DNA from 4 places in the Streptomyces gottesmaniae genome. Region 3 is predicted to be linked to each of the others. Evidence: riboswitches for the same ligand, from Rfam matches in the RefSeq annotation. Region 3 holds a riboswitch; each other region holds the start of a gene.
The links. A riboswitch is a leader RNA that binds a small molecule or an ion and turns the genes downstream of it on or off. The one in region 3 is predicted to bind cyclic di-AMP.
Positions count from the first base shown of each region.

Region 1 (3,186 bases), on a different contig from region 3:
TTGGTGACCACGACCTCGCCCTGCCGGGGCGCGACGTCGTCGTGGATCTCGGTGCCGGGCTCGCCCTCGGTGAACAGGCCGGCCCGCAGGACGTTCGCCATCACCTTGTTGCGCGGGCTGACCCGCGGATCGCCCGGCCGTAACCCCATCACCACGTAGATCACGGGAATGTCGGCGGCCCGGGCTCCGTCGATCGCCCCGCGCAGGCGCGGCAGATATCCGGAACCGTCGTCGGCGATGGCCACGACGTCCCGTTGGACGTCCATCACCAGAAGTGCGCTCTTCGCCATGCCTGCCGTCCCTTCTCCGGGAGAACAAGACGAACGCCGCGTGGGCCCGAGGGCGGACGCGGCGTCGCTGGTTCTGTCTTAGGTGGCGACGGACTACGGGGTGAGGCCCTTGCTGCGGAGCCAGGCCGCCGGGTCGATGCCGCTGCTGGAGCCGCCGGGGTGGACCTCCATGTGGAGGTGGGCGCCGGTCACGTTGCCGGTGGCGCCGACGCGGCCGATGACGTCCCCGGTGGCGACCTTCTGGCCGACGCTGACACCGATGGAGGACTGGTGGGCGTACCAGATCTCGGTGCCGTCATCGAGGGTGAGGACGGTCTTGTAGCCGTAGGAGCCCTCGTAGCCGGCCTGCGTGATGGTGCCGCTGTGGACGGCCTTGATGAGGGTGCCGGTGGGGGCCGCGAAGTCGAGGCCGGTGTGGTAGCCGGAGGACCAGTACGGGCCGGCCTGACCGAAGGTGGAGGTGAGGGTGTACGAGGAGGTGGGGAGAGCGAACTGCTTGGCCAGGGCGGCGAGGCGCTCGGCTTCCTTCTTCTCCGCGGCCTCCTCCTCCGCCTTCTTCTTGGCGGCGGCCTCCTTGGCCTCGGCTTCCTTCTTCTCCTGGGCGGCCTGCTCGGCGGCCTTGTCCGCGGCGGCGGTCTGCGCGGCCTCGGCGGCGGCCTTGTCGAAGGCGTCCTGCTGGGACTCGGCCTGCGCCATGATGCGGGCGCGCAGCGCCTCGCCGGCGTCCGCGGTGCCCTGTTCGGTCTCGGCGGCGGTCAGACCGGCGCTGCTGAGCGGGGTCTTGGAGACCTCGGGCTCCGGCTCGTCGGCCTCGTCCTCGAAGACCGAGCCGACGTTCGGCATGTCGGGCATCGATATGGAGACCGGGGCCTTGCCGGACTGCGCGCTGGCCATCCCGGCACCGCTGACGGCGGCTATGACACCGACGCCGAGCACCGTGGAGCTACGGGCAAGTCCGTTACGGGCGAGTACGCCGCTCTTCTTGGCGACGCGGTGCCGACCGCGAACGGGGCGCAGGGTGTCCTCGCTGGGGTTCCACTCCTGCCAGGGGCCCTCGTTGTCGCTGTTGTAGCTGCCGTAGCCGAACGTCTGGCTCTCGCCGTCGCGTTGGGTCGGCACGAACGGGGCTTCGGTCGCGGACCGGTTCGACGCCACGTAGGCGTACTCCTTCCTTCCTTTTCGCCTACCGGGTTAGCTGACGGGTTCGGAGCAGGAAGGTCTCCTACGCGCGTAAACCGGTCGTGCGGACTGCCACGGCGGTTTGCGTGCGATTCACCCCAGGGTGGTGGTTCCCCGGTTCCCTTGCGGGATTCGACGCGTGAGCACGGAGCCGTCTCTTGTGACGGCTGGGACGACCGCGCTGCGTTATCGAACGTTAATAGACGCCAGTACTCCATTCCAAGCTGTTCTTAATGATCGTTCCGGCTTTCCCGCTGGACTTTACGGGTCATGAGGGGCCGAAAACGGGCGAGTTGACCTTGACTCACGAGTAACAGTCGCCCTGACGTGACGTCAGTTGTTATACGGAGGACGGTGGGACGGACACGCTCGGTGACACCGCCGTTCGGCGGCCTGGTGTTCGGTGACCTCGGCACCTCAGGGACGGCGGACCGCCAGGAGGGCCATGTCGTCCGTGGTGCGGTCGCCCGCGTGTCGGCGCACCTCCTCCGCGAGCGTCGTCAGCAGGGCGCGCGGGGCGGTGAAGACACGGCCGGCGAGGCGTGCGGCCGGGTCGTAGAAGACGCCGTGCGCGTCCCGCGCCTCGGAGAGGCCGTCGGTGTAGAAGAGCAGCGTGGCTCCGGGCGGGAACCCGGTCTCCTCCGCGCGGTCGGGCCAGGTGCCCAGGTCGTCCATGCCGAGCGGCAGCGCGGGCTGCGGGGCGTCCAACGTGCACAGGGTCCCGTCGGCGTGCAGCATCAGGGGGGAGGGGTGGCCCCGGTTGACGATCCGGGCGCGGCCCGCGCCGTGCGGGAACTCGGCGAGCACGGCCGTCACGAACCCCTCGAACTCCACCGCCGCGTCCCGTCGCGTGGCCTCCCGCCGCGTGGCCTCCCGGTCCAGCGCCCGTTCCAGTCGCTGGACCACCGCTTCGAGCGTCGCCTCCTGCTCGGCCGCCTCCCGGAACGCCCCGATCAGCACCGCCACCGCCGACACCGCCCCCAGCCCCTTGCCGCGTACGTCGCCGACGATCAGCCGTACGCCGTGGGGTGAGTCCTGCACCGCGTACAGATCGCCGCCGATCGACGCCCCGGCCTGCGCGGCCTCGTACCGCGCGGCGATCTCCAGCCCGCCGATCCACTCCTGCGGCACCGGCAGTACGGCCCGCTGCGCGGCCTCGGCGATCTCCCGGGCCGTGGCGAGCCGGGCGTCGCTGCGGCGCACGAGGCGGTTGATCAGGACGGCCAGTACGGCGACGGTGGCGACCGTGACGATCTCGGTGATCGCGTCCTCGTGGCCGGAGTCGACGTCATAGACGCGTACGGCGCTGATGCCGGCCACCGACACGGCGCCGACGATCACCGTGCCGTACAGCGTGAAGAGCGGGGCCGTCACCAGGGGCGCGGCAGTGAAGAAGGGGATCGCGGTGAACTCGCGCGGGGTGAAGTGATCGTAGAAGAGCCCGATGGCGATCAGCAGCACGGGAAGGGCGCGGGCGAGCGTACGGGCGGACGGGAACCGGCGCCCGCCCGGCTCCCGCATGTCCTCCGCGCCCTCTCGCTGCCCCACGGGTACAGGGTTTCCGGCGGTGGGCGGCGGGGCTAGTCGGTGGGGCCGAGTGGGCTAGGCCCCGTCGGAGGACGTGTGGGAGGGCGGGCGCAGCGGGGGCGGGAGGGCCGGCGCGGCAGGGGGCGGGCAGGCGGCCGGGCTCAGCCCGCCGAGAGGCCCGTCAGACCGC
Region 1 is NZ_JAVRFJ010000022.1:130,456-133,641, reverse strand. It holds gene RM704_RS24660 (cysteine hydrolase family protein) at 1-290, opposite strand, end outside; gene RM704_RS24655 (M23 family metallopeptidase) at 384-1,445, opposite strand; cyclic di-AMP (ydaO/yuaA leader) riboswitch at 1,456-1,617, opposite strand; gene RM704_RS24650 (PP2C family protein-serine/threonine phosphatase) at 1,887-2,990, opposite strand; gene RM704_RS24645 (GTP cyclohydrolase II) at 3,158-3,186, opposite strand, start outside.
Region 1: another riboswitch for cyclic di-AMP. It lies ahead of RM704_RS24655 (M23 family metallopeptidase); the one in region 3 lies ahead of RM704_RS28695 (C40 family peptidase).

Region 2 (3,186 bases), on a different contig from region 3:
GGACACCGGGAACGGACGCTACGGCGGCCTCCAGCTCACCCAGGCGAACTGGGAGAAGTACGGCGGCCTCGACTACGCGGCGAGCGCCGATCAGGCCAGTCGTTCGCAGCAGATAGCCGTCGCGGAGAAGGTGCTCGCCGACCAGGGTGTCGGCGTCTGGGCCACCTGTGGTCTGCTCCACAACCTCGGGGGCGACTCCGGTTCCGCCGACGTGGACACGGGCGTCGCGGGCGACTCGACGGATTCGGGTGACTCGTCCAGTTCATCTGGTTCGTCTAACTCTTCCGATTCGTCCGAATCTTCCGGTTCCGCCGGCGAGGCCGACGAGGCCGACTCGGCCAAGTCCGCCGACTCGGTCGACTCCGACACGTCGGGCGACTCGACTCCCGAGGCTTTCGAAGGGTCCACCAAGGCCAAGGCCGGTACGGGTGCCGACACCGACTCGGACGGCACGGCCGGCTCGGACGGCTCCACGGCCTCCGGGGGTGCGAAAGCGGACAAGTCGACACAGAGTGACAGCTCTTCGGTCGACGAGGGCGAAGGCGGCACCGGTCGTCATCGCGGCGCCAGCGCCGACGAGAGTGCCTCCGGCGCGGAGGTCGGGACGGACGCGGCCGACGGCTCACGCCCCGCCGACCCCACCCCCTCCGGCCGTCACGCCTCCCGCGGCGGCGACGGGGCGGGGGAGTCCGCGGACGGCGCCTACACCGTCCGCGCGGGCGACAGCCTGACGCGGATCGCGAACTCCCTCGACCTGACCGGCGGGTGGCGTGAGCTGTACGCCGAGAACGAGGGCACGGTGGGAACCGACCCGGACCTCATCCTTCCCGGTCAGACCCTCGAAGTCGGTGCCGAAACGGGCGAAAAGTAGCGACAGTTCAGGTCACTGTTCGCCCCTGAATGCCCGTTTTGATCTAGGTGGGAGATGAATCACAGGCCCCCTGATCGTCTTTGAAATCCGGGCAATCACGTGTTTACGGTCGTGACCGCTCGCCACAGCGGGCCCCTGCGGTCGGTACGCCGAATCCTGCCAACGGCCGCAAGGAACAGTCGTCGCGTCAAGCGCCGTAGGCAGGAGCGGGGGACCCAAGGTAAGTGCCGGGTCCGGTGGTTGCGGCCCTTCGGGGGCGTACGTCCGGAACCGGCTCGGGGTGAAGCCGCGCGACGTGAGCCGAGAGGCGAGCGTGCGCGGCCGGGCAACTCAACCGGCCCGAACCCGACAGCTCACCTCGCAGGCGTCGGTGAGGGGATCTCTCCATGCTGTTTTCCAGCAAGGGCAAGCACCGTCGTCCGTCCAAGGCCGCTCGCGCCATCGCCGTCGCCGGTGTCACCGGCGCCGCCGCCATCGCCGCCCCGCTGATGGCCGCCGGCAGCGCATCCGCCGCCACCGCCTCCGAGTGGGACGCCGTCGCCCAGTGCGAGTCCGGCGGCAACTGGTCCATCAACACCGGCAACGGCTACTACGGCGGCCTGCAGTTCTCCGCCTCCACCTGGGCCGGCTACGGCGGTACGCAGTACGCCTCCACCGCCGACCAGGCGACCAAGGCCCAGCAGATCGCGATCGCCGAGAAGGTCCTCGCGGGCCAGGGCAAGGGTGCCTGGCCGGTCTGCGGCAAGGGCCTGTCCGGCGCCTCGTACGACGGTGCCGCCGCCTCCTCCGGCTCCTCGGACTCCGGCTCCTCGCAGCAGAGCACCCAGGAGAGCACCAAGAAGAGCACCGAGGACACCCGCGCCTCCCGCTCCTCCGAGCGCGCCACCGTGGAGACCCCCACCGGCAAGAAGGTCAAGAAGGGCGACGGCGAGTACAAGGTCGTCACCGGCGACACCCTCAGCGCCATCGCCGCGAAGAAGAACGTCAAGGGCGGCTGGGAGAAGCTCTTCGAGCTGAACAAGGACATCATCGACGACGCCGACTTCATCTACCCGGGCCAGCAGCTCCACCTGAGCTGACCCGCGACGTCGGCGACGGTCGCCACACGCCTGCCGCCCCCACGGCCGTCCCCCACGGCCAGGCAGGCGGGGCCGGTTCGGCCGGGCCGAGAAATCGGGCCGCTTCCCGGCTGAACCACAGCCCGCTCACAGCCGTGTCCTCCATAGTGAAGACCTCGTGAGGGCCGTCCCCCCGTCCCCACGAGCTCCCCGCCCCGGTGCGCATTCCCCCGTACGCACCGGGGCGGGGCTTTTTCATGCGCGGTCACCCCGCCCGAGCCCGGCCGTTTCTGCGCCGCTCCGCCTTTCTGTTCACTTTCTGGCCCACCCCCCTTTGTTCCGGCCTGAAACAATGGGTACGGTCTGTCTGTCCACGGGACGGTCGGTCGGCTGCCGACGAGCCCGGGGCGGTTAGGCTCTAGTCGCAAGGCCCGCGGGCCCCGCAGTTCCGCGTCACATCCCATGAAGGAGATGCTCGTGCCGTCCATCGACGTCGTCGTAGCCCGGGAAATCCTCGACTCGCGAGGCAACCCCACCGTCGAGGTCGAGGTCGGCCTCGACGACGGCAGCACGGGTCGTGCCGCCGTTCCGTCCGGCGCCTCCACCGGTGCCTTCGAAGCCATCGAGCTCCGTGACGGTGACCCCAACCGCTACCTCGGCAAGGGCGTCGAGAAGGCCGTCCTCGCCGTGATCGAGCAGATCGGCCCGGAGCTCGTCGGCTACGACGCCACCGAGCAGCGCCTGATCGACCAGGCGATGTTCGACCTGGACGCCACCGACAACAAGGGCTCCCTCGGCGCCAACGCCATCCTCGGCGTCTCCCTCGCCGTCGCCCACGCCGCCTCCGAGGCCAGCGACCTCCCGCTCTTCCGCTACCTGGGCGGCCCGAACGCGCACCTGCTGCCCGTTCCGATGATGAACATCCTGAACGGCGGCTCGCACGCCGACTCCAACGTGGACATCCAGGAGTTCATGATCGCCCCCATCGGCGCGGAGTCCTTCTCCGAGGCCCTGCGCTGGGGCGCCGAGGTCTACCACACCCTCAAGAAGGTGCTGAAGACCAAGGGCCTGTCCACCGGCCTCGGCGACGAGGGCGGCTTCGCCCCGAACCTGGAGTCCAACCGCGCCGCCCTCGACCTCATCCTCGAGGCCATCAAGGAGGCCGGTTACACCCCCGGCGAGCAGATCGCCCTCGCGCTGGACGTCGCCGCCTCCGAGTTCTACAAGGACGGCGTCTACACCTTCGAGGGCAAGGAG
Region 2 is NZ_JAVRFJ010000030.1:103,984-107,169, forward strand. It holds gene RM704_RS29830 (transglycosylase family protein) at 1-871, shown strand, start outside; cyclic di-AMP (ydaO/yuaA leader) riboswitch at 1,054-1,253, shown strand; gene RM704_RS29835 (LysM peptidoglycan-binding domain-containing protein) at 1,258-1,950, shown strand; gene eno (phosphopyruvate hydratase) at 2,407-3,186, shown strand, end outside.
Region 2: another riboswitch for cyclic di-AMP. It lies ahead of RM704_RS29835 (LysM peptidoglycan-binding domain-containing protein); the one in region 3 lies ahead of RM704_RS28695 (C40 family peptidase).

Region 3 (3,186 bases):
CAGCTTAGACCTGGCGCCCCGCACCACCCCGGCCGGAAGATCCCCTTCCGGCCCCTCCGCCGATCCCGCCCCCACCCCCGCCCGCGCGCCGCCCGACGACCCGAACCGCTCACACGTTCCCTGCGGAGCCGGCTCCATGGGAATTTTCGCTTTCGGCCGATCCCCTCCTCCCCGCATACGTACGTCCTGTACATTTTTGACAGAGTCGATCAGAGGAGGCGTGTCCCATGCCCGCGAACCGACCGTCGGCCCGCCAGGTGCTGCCCGAGTTCACCGAGCGCACCAGTGCGGGTCACCGAACGATGGATCCGTACGCCAAGTTGCTGGAAGAACGGATCGTGTTCCTCGGGACGCAGATCGACGACACGTCGGCGAACGACGTGATGGCGCAGTTCATGCACCTTGAGCACCAGTCGCCGGACCGCGACATCTCGCTGTACATCAACTCGCCCGGCGGCTCGTTCAGCGCGATGACGGCGATCTACGACACCCTCCGCTTCGTCACCTGCGACGTGGAGACCGTCTGCCTGGGGCAGGCGGGTTCGGCCGCCGCGGTGCTGCTCGCGGCGGGCACACCGGGCAAGCGGTTCATGCTTCCGGGGGCGCGCGTACTGATCCACCAGCCCGCGGTGGCCGGCCGGATCGAGGGACAGGCCAGCGATCTGGCGATCCAGGCCCAGGAACTGACGCGCAATCGCCGCAGGCTGGAGGAGATGCTCGTCCGGCACACGGGCCGGAGCCCGGAGCGGATCAGCGCCGACATCGAGCGGGACAAGTTCCTCGACGCGGAGGCGGCGGTGGAGTACGGCCTGGCCGATCGGGTGATCCCGAGCCACAGGACCACGCGCACGCTCCCCGGCGCGAGGTGAGCCGTCGATGCTCCCGCCCGAACTGCCGCCGTTGCCCGCGCTCACGCGCGCCGAGGCCGAGCTGATCGACCGTTACCTGGACGTCGTCGATCTGCTCGGCCGGATCAATCCGGCCCGACCGGGCGATACGTACCGCGGGTTGCGCGCGGCGCAGGCGCTCGTAGCCAAGGCGACCGCTCTGCGCGACGCGCTCGAACTGATGCACAGGCGCGGGGAGAACGAGGTGCACGCCCCGACGCTCGCGCGAGCCCTGCGGGTCCTGGACGGCGAGCGACGGGCGGGCCGGGTGGCGTTGCCGCCGGAGCCCGAGGACTCGCCGGCCTGAACCGACCCCGGGGCGGTCGCCGTACTACTGACGGGGCGTCCGGTCCAGGTTTCGTGCCGTCCGGACGGCCTACCGCGATCGACCTATCGGCCCATACGTCGTGAGGACCTGTGAAGTTGCGCAACATGGCTGGCACGCGGCCGGAACACCTCATTCCGGTGCTGGTGCGGACGTCCTCGACCGCCTGGACACACCAGCCGAAAACGTTCTGTCCACCCGAACGGGCGAGTGGTGAGTAAGACCACAAATCCACGGTTCCGTTGGGATTTTCGGACGTCCGTACGCCAAGATCCCTTCCTGACGACAAGCCCCCGCCGCAGCGGCGGGGCGATCCGGGTGGACGCCGAGTCCTGCCGCTACCCGGATGACCGGTCGACAGAAGTGCATCGGCAGGAGTGGAGGACCCAAGCACGACGGGTCGCCGGAACGGTCAAGCCATGACCGCGCCGAGCAGCCCTTGGGGTGAAGCCGCGTCAGCGGCCGGGCAACTTCGCCAGCCCGAATCCGACAGGTCATCCTTCACAGGCGGCTGACGAAGGGTTGCGCATGACTGCGCTGAATCGTGTCCCGTCGCTGTTGACCCGGGCCGGCACGGCCTCGGCTCTGACCATCGCCGCTGTCAGCGGCAGCATCGTGGTCCCGGGCGTCGCAGCCGACGCCGAGGCCGCCACGGTGGCGTCGAAGGCACTCAAGGTCGCGGCTTCCAAGAAGGGCTCCCCTTACAAGTACGGCGCCACGGGCCCGAGCAGGTTCGACTGCTCAGGGCTGACGCTCTACTCGTTCAAGAAGGCGGGCAAGAAGCTGCCCCGTACTGCTCAGCAGCAGTACAACAAGACGAAGCACATCTCCGCGAGCAGCCGCAAGCTCGGAGACCTGGTCTTCTTCCACTCGGGCTCGAACGTCTACCACGTCGGTATCTACGCGGGGAAGGGAAAGATCTGGCACTCGCCGAAGACGGGTGACGTCGTCCGACTGCAGAAGCTCTGGACGAAGAACGTCTGGTACGGCCGGGTCCGCTGACCCACCGTCGGGGGCGGCTGAGTTCTCCGCCGCCCCCGGCAGGCGTGCGACCGGCGGTTTTGGATACCCGTTCGACCATGGCCGACGAACGCACCCGCCCCGCACGCAACGAGACCCCCCTCGAACGCGCCGACCGCAACTTCGCCGAGCTGCTCCAGGAGTTGCGCGTCACCCAGACGGGTGTCCAGATCCTCTTCGCGTTCCTGTTGACGTTGGCCTTCACCCCGCGCTTCCCCGACCTTGACTCGGTCCAGCGCGCCACGTACGTCGTCACCCTGCTGCTCGCGGTCCTCGCGGCGACGCTCTTCACCGCCCCGGCCGCCCTGCACCGCTCGCTCTTCCAGCAGAACGCCAAGCCCGTCATCGTCCAGGTCTCGTCCCGGCTGGCCAGCGCGGGGTTGATCGTGCTGATGCCGGCCTTCACCGGATCCGTCCTGCTCGTCGTGGACGTGACGCTCGGCCGGAAGGCCGGGATCGCCGCCGGGGCCGGCACCTTCCTCATCTGCCTGCTCCTGTGGGCCGTGCTCCCGAAACTGGTGGGCCGTCTCTCCGACCGCGCCGACCGCGCGGACTCGACGACACCGGAACGGCCACCAACACCGGCGCAGCCCGCGGACAAGGCCACGAACACAACCACGTCCACGCCCACGTCTACGCCCCCGAACACGGACACGGACACGGATCTCGTCAGGTCTCCTGCGGACCGCTCGCGCTGACCGGCTGCGCGGGGACCGTCCACGGCAGTTCGATCGCCACTGTCTTACCGCCCTCCCGGGTGGGTCTGACGCTGAGCCTGCCGCCGCACTCGGCGGTCAGCCAGCGGATGATGACCATGCCCCGGCCGTTGTCCTGCTGGACGGCGGCCGGCAGCCGTTTCGGGAAGCGTGGATGGCTGTCGGTGACACCGATACGCAGCTGCTCGTCCCGGTCGAGGGCGACGTCCACGGTGAACGTGGGTGACTGACCGAGAGT
Region 3 is NZ_JAVRFJ010000028.1:108,929-112,114, forward strand. It holds gene RM704_RS28685 (ATP-dependent Clp protease proteolytic subunit) at 228-869, shown strand; gene RM704_RS28690 (hypothetical protein) at 877-1,194, shown strand; cyclic di-AMP (ydaO/yuaA leader) riboswitch at 1,567-1,737, shown strand; gene RM704_RS28695 (C40 family peptidase) at 1,741-2,214, shown strand; gene RM704_RS28700 (DUF6328 family protein) at 2,292-2,930, shown strand; gene RM704_RS28705 (ATP-binding protein) at 2,902-3,186, opposite strand, start outside.

Region 4 (3,186 bases), on a different contig from region 3:
CGGCGGTGGGGAGCCGGTCACCTGAGGGAGGACGCTAAACCTGGCTGTGATGGCTCGGTAACGCGTTGTACGGAAGTGGCGTGCACCGACTGTGAGGTGACCGTATGTGACCGAGATCCTCGCCTGGCGTCGCCGACTTCACGCTGTGCGATGACCGATGCGGCGATTTCGGACCGGGCGGAGGGGGCGCGGTGCTATGGAGCGCATATATGCAAGATCATCAGGGGGTCGTTCGCCCGTCCCGTCCCACCCGCACCCGGTGCCCTACGGCCCTCGGGTGCCTCATTAGGCTCCGCGCATGGACGTACTCATCCACATCCTCGTCGCCCTCCACATCATCGGCATCGCCTCCCTCCTGGGTGGTTTCCTCACCCAGATGAAGGCCATGGGCCAGGGCACCGCCCGCTTCGTCCCCGCCATGCTGCACGGCGCCCTCGCCATGCTCGTCACCGGTGTCCTCCTCGTCGGCCTCAACCAGGCGGACGACCAGCCCGTCGACAACATCAAGATCGGCGTCAAGCTCGCCCTGCTGATCGTGATCCTCGGCCTGGTCTACGTGAAACGCGACGAGGAGACGGTGGAGAAGCCGCTCTTCGCCCTGGTGGGCGCGCTGACCACCGCGAACGTCTTCATCGCGGTGCTCTGGACCTGAAGGGATCCGTCCGTGTGAGTCCGTCCTGTCCGCGATGGCGAGGGGATGGCTGAGCCGGGACTCCCGGGACGGCGCCGACCGTGTGGACCGGCGCCCGCTGCCCCCGAGTTACGCGGGCCGCACCACGCTGTGGATCGAGGACTCCCCGTCGTAGAAGATCGACTCCTCGCGGACGTACGTGCCCGGCTTGGGAGCGTGGATCATCATGCCGTTGCCGATGTAGAGGCCGACGTGGCCGATGTTGTCGTAGAAGAAGACGAGGTCGCCCGGCTTGGCGTCGGCCAGGGAGACGGTGGTGCCCGCCTCGACCTGGTCGTAGGTGGTGCGCGGGAGGTCGACCCCGGCGGCCTTCCAGGCGGCCTGGGTGAGGCCGGAGCAGTCGTACGAGCCGGGGCCGGTGGCGCCCCAGACATACGGCTTGCCGATCTGCGCGCGGGCGAAGGCGAGGGCCTTGGTGGCCTTCGAGGCGTACGTGGAGTCCTCGACCGGGGCTGTGGTCCCGGTGGTGCCCGGCGACGTCTCCGTGCCGGTGGCGGTCCCTCCCTGGGCCTCCTGGGCCTCCTGGGTGCTCTGCGTCTCCGGGCTCGCCTGTGCCGCCTGCTGCCGCGCGAGCTCCTCCGCCTTGCGGTCGGCCTCCTCCTGCTCGCGCTGTTCGATCGCGGCGAGCCGGGCCTTCTCCGCGGCGGTGAGGGTGGAGAGCAGTTCGCGGGCCTCGGCGAGCTTCGCCTGGACCTTGGCCTTGCTGGTCTTGAGGGCGTTCTGCGACTCGGTGAGCTTCTCGAGGCTGTCGCTCGCCGTCCGGCGCTGCTCCGCCGCGTCGGCCTGCTCGGTGACGTACGCGTCGACGGCCACCTTCTGACGGTCCGTCAACCGGTCCATCAGCTGGTTCTGGTCGAAGTAGTCCTGCGGGTTGTCCGCCAGGAGCAGTGAGGCCTGGTCGGGGGTGGCCGCGCCGGTGCGGTACTGGGCCGCCGCGAACGAGCCCAGCTCCTCCCGCGCCTCGTTCAGCTTCTCCGTGCGCTGGGCGACGTCGTCGAGGAGGGTGTCGACCTTCTTCTTCTGCTTGGTCGTCCTCTCCTTGGCCGCGTTGTAGTTCTCGGTCGCCGACCCTGCCTGACGGTAGAGGTCGTCGACCTTCTTCTCGACCTCCTCCAGGCTCGGCCTGTCGTCGGCGGAGGGTGCGGCGGTGGCCGTCTGGGAGAGCAGAGCCACGGAGGTCAGGGCGGCCGTGGCGAGAGCGGGGGTGCGTATGCCCGCGCGCGTCCGGCCGGTCGGACGCGGCTTGCGGTGCGGCGCCATGGTGCGGCGTCTCCTTCCGTTGTCCGCCTACCGGGTTAGCTGTCGGGTTCGGGCGCAAGCTTCGGAAGGTTTGCCCTACGGCCCGTGCCGCGTGCGGCGTCGGGTCGATTCACCCCAGAGGTCGGTGGGTCCCCGGCTCCGGCGCCCAGGAGAGGCGTGCCGGACTCGGCGGAGGCCGTGCGGCCCGGCGACGTTCGCCGGTTGTGTCGTACGGCCCAAGAGAAGAAGCTAGCCAACTCGTGTGGCCCGTGTGAAGGTTGATGTTCGATATGCCCGATACGTTTTCGTGACCTTAGCCTCTTCCGCGCGATGGGCGGTACGCTCGATCGCTCACCGTCGTGAGGTGTGCGCGATGAGTGGTGCGTGCGGACTTCCCGGGGCGGCCCCTGGCTGTCAGTGGGGGCGCCTAGACTCGGAGAGCGATGAGCAGCCTCTTTGACGACAGCTTCCTGGCGGACCTCCAGGCCCCCCGTGGCCACGCGGAGGAGCCCCCGCCGCCGCCCGAGGACGATCACGTACCGGAGCCGCTTCCGGACGATCTGTTCGGCGGGAAGTTCGACGTACCACCGGACCGGGACGCCTACTACCGGGGCGGCGCCCCCCGCCCGGCCCTCGACGCGGCGGCCCTCCTGGACGGGCTGAACGAGAACCAGCGCGCGGCCGTCGTGCATGCCGGGTCCCCCCTGCTCATCGTCGCCGGTGCCGGCTCCGGCAAGACCCGGGTGCTCACCCACCGCATCGCCCACCTGCTCGGTGAGCGGCAGGTCCACCCGGGCCAGATCCTCGCGATCACCTTCACCAACAAGGCCGCCGGTGAGATGAAGGAGCGCGTCGAGCAGCTCGTCGGTCCGCGCGCGAACGCGATGTGGGTCATGACCTTCCACAGCGCCTGCGTCCGGATCCTGCGGCGCGAGTCGAAGAAGCTCGGCTTCACGTCCTCCTTCTCGATCTACGACGCCGCCGACAGCAAGCGGCTGATGGCGCTCGTCTGCCGTGATCTGGACCTCGACCCGAAGCGCTTCCCGCCCAAGTCCTTCAGCGCCAAGATCTCGAACCTGAAGAACGAGCTGATCGACGAGGAGGACTTCGCCGCCCAGGCCGCCGACGGCTTCGAGAAGACCCTCGCCCAGGCCTACGCGCTCTACCAGTCCCGCCTCCGCGAGGCGAACGCACTGGACTTCGACGACCTGATCATGACGACGGTCAATCTGCTGCGCGCCTTCCCGGACGTCGCC
Region 4 is NZ_JAVRFJ010000021.1:91,216-94,401, reverse strand. It holds gene RM704_RS23820 (hypothetical protein) at 299-652, shown strand; gene RM704_RS23815 (C40 family peptidase) at 761-1,951, opposite strand; cyclic di-AMP (ydaO/yuaA leader) riboswitch at 1,961-2,118, opposite strand; gene pcrA (DNA helicase PcrA) at 2,374-3,186, shown strand, end outside.
Region 4: another riboswitch for cyclic di-AMP. It lies ahead of RM704_RS23815 (C40 family peptidase); the one in region 3 lies ahead of RM704_RS28695 (C40 family peptidase).